DNA from 2 places in the Brevibacillus choshinensis genome. Region 2 is predicted to be linked to the other one. Evidence: riboswitches for the same ligand, from Rfam matches in the RefSeq annotation. Region 2 holds a riboswitch; the other holds the start of a gene.
What was found. Region 2 has a riboswitch for cyclic di-GMP ahead of JNE38_RS29600 (methyl-accepting chemotaxis protein). Riboswitches for the same ligand answer to the same signal wherever they lie in the genome.

Region 1: another riboswitch for cyclic di-GMP. It lies ahead of JNE38_RS25105 (GNAT family N-acetyltransferase); the one in region 2 lies ahead of JNE38_RS29600 (methyl-accepting chemotaxis protein).

Annotation. Positions count from the first base shown of each region.
Region 1 covers NZ_CP069127.1:5,018,397-5,021,816, forward strand. Annotated here, with positions in the region: gene JNE38_RS25100 (aliphatic sulfonate ABC transporter substrate-binding protein) at 1-1,050, shown strand, start outside; cyclic di-GMP riboswitch class I at 1,189-1,272, shown strand; gene JNE38_RS25105 (GNAT family N-acetyltransferase) at 1,454-2,005, shown strand; gene JNE38_RS25110 (methyl-accepting chemotaxis protein) at 2,007-3,420, shown strand, end outside.
Region 2 covers NZ_CP069127.1:5,961,397-5,964,816, reverse strand. Annotated here, with positions in the region: gene JNE38_RS29610 (cupin domain-containing protein) at 1-604, shown strand, start outside; gene JNE38_RS29605 (PH domain-containing protein) at 726-1,103, shown strand; cyclic di-GMP riboswitch class I at 1,326-1,423, shown strand; gene JNE38_RS29600 (methyl-accepting chemotaxis protein) at 1,496-3,420, shown strand, end outside.

The DNA of each region.
Region 1 (3,420 bases), 940 kb from region 2:
GCTTTGCAAAAGAAACATAGCTGGTTCCCACTCTTGATCGTATTGTCACTGCTCTTGCTTACCGCGTGCGGCAAGGCACAGAATGCGTCATCTCCACAGCAAGGTCAGAGCGCAGCCACTTCCGTGGGAAAAGAAAAGGTGGTCGTGAACATCGGTATTCAGGGCAGCACAGGGATCCTCTCCTACGCCCGGGATAAGGGAGCCTTTGAAGAAGCCTTCGCCAAGGCGGGAGCTGAAGTCAGATGGCATGAATTCGCGAGCGGCCCTCCCCATTTTGAAGCGATCGCTTCCGGTCGTCTCGATTTTGGAGCAACAGGCGGCACACCCGTTGTCTCGGCCCAAACAGGCGGTGTCGATTTCAAGGCGATCGCCGTGACCAGTGACGGAAAGCGCAACAACGCGATTGTCATCCCCAAAAACAGTCCGATCACTGACATCAAGGAGTTAAAGGGCAAAAAAATTGCCGTCGCCAAAGGCAGCAGCGCTTACAACTTCCTGTACATGGTATTGGATCGTGCCGGCCTGAAAGCGGAGGATGTGCAAATCATCCACCTGCAGCCGGACGAGGCACGCCCCGCTCTCGATACGGGTGCCATCGATGCTTGGTCGACTTGGGAGCCGTATGTCACCACTGCCCTGGTCCAGACCCAGGCAAAATCTCTCGTCACCGGAGAGGATCTCCATATCTTTGCTCCCGGCTTTCTGATTGCGCGTACCGGCTTTACGGCAGAGCATCCTGAACTGACGGTGCTATTTCTCAAAACCTATGAAGAGGTTCGCCAATACTACGTCTCCCATCTCGACGAAGTGACGGATGAATTCGTCAAGACGAAGAAGCTCGAGCGTGAGATCGTCAGCAAGGTCCTGCAAAATTCCAGCCCGATTCTCTCCCCGATCACACCTGAATTCGCCAAAGCCCATCAGGAGCAGGCTGACTTCCTCTACTCTGTGGGCGCGATCAAAAAGAAGCTGGATACGTCGCAAGTCTTGGAGAGCAAGTTTGTCGAACAGGCATTGAAAGAAGCGGGTGAAAAAAATAAGCCATTCTAGTAAAGTGGGAAAAGGAATTAGCCGATAGTTTTAAGAGAATAGAAAATGGTTAATTATACCTACCCAAAACTTGACAATTAAACAAGAATACTATAATATTTTACATAATCCGACATAAATTTACATTTTTCGAAATTCGATGAAAAAGGGCAAAACCATCTAAAGGTGGTGACGCAAAACCACGGGTCTAAAGTCGTTGACTATGATAGCCGGGTTGCCATACATCCGAAAGAGATGCCTTGATGTTGGTGACTTGGGTTGTTCCAGTACTTGGGATGACTCTTTTTTTTTAGTTTATTTGATGGGAGGGCGCATTTTAAGAGAAAACACGGCGAATTACGAACTGGGGAAGCAGTCTCATACAAAAAAATAGAGAGATAAACAAAAATGGTGGAGTGGGAAAATGTACAAACATGTTGATTCTACGGAGAACTTGGCATTGTTCCATCAAATCAAGGAAGTCGTATGGAGTTCCATGGGATTCGAAATGGAGTACGCCAAGGATGGTTCTGATCTTTACCTGCTGCTGGCAGAGGACGGAGAGGCTGGAGGCACTTTTGAATTTACTCCTTATTCGAAATCAAATGCGTTCATCCATTCGTTGTTTGATGATGTCATCACATCCGATATGAAACTTATGGAGGTAGACAGCCTGGCTGTTCTCCCCTCTTATCGCGGGCAGCTCGGTCGCAAAGGAATTTGCCTGATGATCGATTACGCGGAACAACATGGCTATACACATGCAGTCGGCATTGCGGATCCGACTTTTTTTCGATCGATGAACGAGAAATACAAGCTCCGTGCTACGCAAGTCAAGGATAACATCTTCTATAAAGGCGCAGAAGCGATCCCGACGCTCTTTCACCTGAAAGAAGTCTACGCCAATAAAGAAAATCCGCAATATTCATGGTACACACCAGCATCTACTCAAAGAAAAGTCGAGGTCATGCGTTGATATGGATCTATTACGAAGAAGGAACAACTGGGTCGTCATCGTTTTTGCTAGTATCATCACGGTCGTTCAGCTCATCAATCTGATAGTGGGCGTTCCGCTCGGGTTTGTTTTGACGGTTCTGGGCATCTTGTATGTCGTACTGGCGCCCTTTACTTATCTCTCCAACCGCCCGAACTTACGAGAGAAATTTGCACCGTTCATGAAGTTTTTCAATTTTGTGGTGATCGCGATCTTCATGTTTGTGATCGTTCACCTGGATCCCTACATGGTTAACATCATGACCATGATGTTCTTTGTGGCTGTCATGGGAATCTACCAAGACAAAATCATTAACATCCTGACGATTCTCACGACACTAGGGATTGTTTCCTATTATTTCTTTACCCAAGGCGAAGCGATTTTCCATGCGACATCTCCGGTTGAGCTGATGTACTACCTGCTTCCATTCTGCTTCGTTTCCGTCACCAGCATGATGCACGCGCATTTCAACAACAGGCTGCAAGCGGATAGCGAAACGCAAAAACGCGAAGCGATCGAATCCAAGGAATCCTTGCAGCGCGTACTCGATCAGATCAATCACTCGTTGACATCCGTCCAGGAATACCAGGAAAACCTCAACAAAGTTACAGATGGAGTCAATCTCCGAGCAGTTGAGACCGTCACATCGCTGGAGGGCATTCTCAAATCGTTCGGCGTGCAAACCGCCAATACGAATGAGCTGCGCAATGAAATGGCATCGACCAATGTTCAAGTGGAAGATATGACTCGCTCTGTGACCGAGATGCATGATTACGTGGAATCCACCAAGGAAGCGACACAAGAGAGCGGCAAGCGCATTGGAAACATCGGAAGTGACTTTGAGCGCTTTATCAAGGATATCCAAGGCACCAACAGCCTGATCCAAGAGCTGTACAAAGAAACGGAGAACATCGAGAAAATCATTCAGACCATCTCCGAAATTTCCGCGCAGACCAATCTGCTCGCGCTGAATGCCACCATCGAGGCGTCCCGCGCCGGAGAACACGGTCGAGGCTTCGCAGTGGTTGCGGATGAGGTACGCAAGCTTGCCGAATCCTCCAAGGTCTCTTCGGAATCGATCGCGACCCTCTTGATGAACATTCGCGAAAAAATGAAGCGCGTCTCGGATATGATTTCGGAATCTCAAGTGTCATTTGAGAAAAATAGCGAAGGCATCTTGGAAGTTCAGGAGATGTTCGCCAACGTCGACAACTACATGCATGACTTTGCTGAGAAAACCAAATTCCTGCAGGAGTTTATCGTTCATGTGAACAGCATGATGCAGGAAGTCGGAGCCAAAGTCGAGCTGAATGCCGACATCACCGACAAAAACAAAGAAAGCCTGGAGGATGTGCTGCTTCTCGTCTCTGAGCAAAAAGACGAGGTCGTCAAAGTAT
Region 2 (3,420 bases):
CAATGTGGTGGAGCCTCATTATCATCAAAATGCTGCAGAGCTGGTGTACTGTGCTTCCGGTTCGGCGAACGTCTCATTCATTAATCCGTTTACGAATCAAGTCTCGACTTACCGCGTCACACCCGGTCAAGTAGCCAACGTCCCCCAAGGCTGGTGGCATTGGGAAGTAGCGACCGAAGACAACACCCATCTGATTGCTATTTTTAACGCACCGATACCAGAGGTTATTCTCGCATCGGATATCCTGCGCCTGACGCCGAGCAATATCATGGCTCACACATACTGCCTGAATGAGGCGCAGTGGAGGGACACGATTTCTCCTATTCAGATGTCGACTTTCATCGGGCCCCCTGTCAATTGCTACCAAGGCCAAGTCCAAGGTCTTGCAAACCAGCAGCCGCAGGTATACGGCTATCAGCTTCCCTATCAGCAAGCGCCAGTTCCGCCACAGTCCGGATTTGGGCAGGGATCGCCGTTTGCGCCGGGGACGTATCCACAGCAGCCGCAAGGGACGTTTCCACAACAGCAACAAGGGATGTATCCACAACAGCAGCAAGGGATGTACCCGCAACAGCAGCAAGGCATCTTTCCGCAGCATTGGTAAAGCAACGTGATAAACTGGCCAGTTCGGCCGGTTTTTTTTGCATAGGCCTGCGTGTGCAGGTTGCCATAAAAATGGTATATTTACCCATATGTGCAAATGTCCAAGGAACGGGGGAAAAGGGATGGGGTTGTTTGACGGGTTAATGGGGAATGCGTCAGAGGTCAGTGTCGCCGAGGCTCAGAATGAATTTGGCCACATTCTCGGACGAAATGAACGGATTGAGAAAGCGTACCGCTTGATTCGGGATCTTTTTATCTTTACGGATAAACGATTGATTCTGATTGACAAACAGGGGCTGACAGGAAAAAAGGTGGAGTTTCATTCCATCCCGTACAAAAGCATTACCCACTTCAGCATTGAAACGGCGGGCAGCTTTGACCTGGATGCGGAACTCAAAATCTACATTTCCGGCAGCCAGATGCCACTGCAAAGGCAATTCAACAAAAATCTGAACATCTATGAGGTTCAGAGTGTACTGGCGGATTACGTACTGAAGTAAGTGAGAATATACGAGATAAGCTGATTCCTAGGAAGAGATGGAATCAGCTTGTTTATTTTTCGTTAAAATAAATGGTTTATCTGTGAGTGTAAATGGGAAGTAAAACAAAGTGGATAAATATGGAGTGTAATAAATGAACAGTCTTTTTGTAAAAAATATGAAAAATAGGTCCATTATTTTCCACATTATGATATAGTGCTTTTAGCACATTAAAACGACAAAAAATGACAAAGGCAAACCTGTTGAAAGGCAGGGACGCAAAGCCACGGGTCTAAGGCGGTATAGACAGATATAGCTGCTAAGATAGCCGGGTTGCCAGACCGTAAGCGCAAGAGGCTGTCGGATGGCAGTCTTTTTTTTGTTGGCAATAAAAGGATAGGAGGACCAAACGAATGAAAGCTAGCTTAAGGAGAAAGTTGATTGTCGTCATGTGTCTGCTCCTGGTCATCAGCCTCGGTACCGTGTGCGGTGCCAGCTATTGGAGCTCCTCAAAGCTATTGGCTTCCAGCTTGGATAAGGAAGCTGAACTGGCTGCGAGTAACCTTTCCATCCGAATCGACAGTTTCTTCCAAGAGAAAATTGGGATCGTTGAAACCATAGGAGAGATGATTTCATCCGATAACAATTTTGATCACGACCTGAAGCTGATCCAAGAGGCCCAAAAGAAAAATCCAGAGTTTGAGACATTTTTCTTTTCCTATGACTTAAGTGGCACAAAGGTTATCAACTTCAAAGGGGAAGAGACCAATCCTTCTGACCGTCCTCACTTTCAGGAAGCCGGCAAGGGGGAAGGGAAGATCATTGTCTCTGAGCCTGTGATCTCGCAGCGGACAGGCAATAACATCGTGACCGTCATTGTTCCGTTGATGAAGGACAATCGCCAGTATGGCTATGTCGGTTCCACGATTCCGATCAATGAAATTCAAAAGACCGTTTCCATGGAAAAATTCGGGCAAAGCGGCTATGCCTTTTTGGTCAGCAAAAAGGGAACGTACATCTGGCATCCCACTGCCGACTTGATCTTGAAGGAATCGCTATTGAAAACCAATATTCCAGAGCTTCAGACAGCATTTGAAGCGATCCAGCAAGGAAACCATGGAATCATTCAATACAAACAGAATGAAATGGCGCAATTTGCTTCATTCGCCAGCACGAAAATGAACTGGGGCGTATTCATTACGGCTCCGACAGTCGAGCTGCATGCTCCGGTAAATGAACTGTCCATCAAACTGGTGGTCATTTCTCTGGCAGTTCTCATCATCGGCATCTTGCTCGTGTACTTCCTGGCCGTCCGTTTGGTCAAGCCTATCCAGCGCCTGAATCATGCAGTCAACGTCGTGGCACAAGGCAATTTGACGGAAACGGTGACAGTGGAAGGGAAAGACGAGATCGCCGTATTGTCGCGTGACTTTAACCAGACGGTTTCGCACCTGAAGGATTTGATTGAAGGAGTATCGCTGTCGTCTGACCAGGTGCTGCGGTTTACACAGGAAGTTTCCGCAGGTATTGAGCATGCGACTGATAACGTCAACCGAATTGGGGCCTCCATCGCTCAAATTTCCGAAGGGTCACAGGCACAGGCTAACAGCTCTTCAGAAGTGGCTTTGTCCATGAACGATATGGCCGTAGGTATCGTGAAAATTGCGGAGACCTCTTCATACGTATCCGAAGCGGCACGTGAGGCAACCTCGCAAGCAGAACAAGGTACGGCGGTCGTAGAGCAGGCCGTGAGACAAATGGGCAGCATCGGAGAAGGCACCAGCAAAGCTGCAGAAGCGATCGAGCGACTCAATGGACGTTCCAAAGAAATTGAGGGAATCCTCGATACCATCAGTCAATTGACATCGCAAATCAATTTGCTTGCGCTGAACGCTTCCATCGAGGCGGCACGCGCCGGCGAGCATGGGCGTGGCTTTGCGGTCGTGGCAGGCGAAGTGAAGAACCTCGCCAATCAATCGGAAGCATCGGCATCCCAAATTGCCCAGCTGATTAGCGAAATCCAGCAGGATACCCGCCATGCGGTTGAAGTAATGAACGAGGGGAATCAAAACGCGCAGGAAGGCATTCAGCTCATCGAAGAAGTGCGCGACATTTTCGCTCATATCCTCGATTCGTCCCGTAATGTGGCTGGACACATCCTGGAGGTTTCAGCGGCATCAGAACAAATGTCTGCGGGATCGGAGCAAGTCAGCGCATCCGTCGACGAAATGCATCATATTGCCAAGCACGCCTCCGAAGATGCACAGACGGTTGTCGAGGCGACAGCAGAACAGCTGCAAGCGATTCAGGAGATTGCTGATTCGGTGGAGCGTTTGAA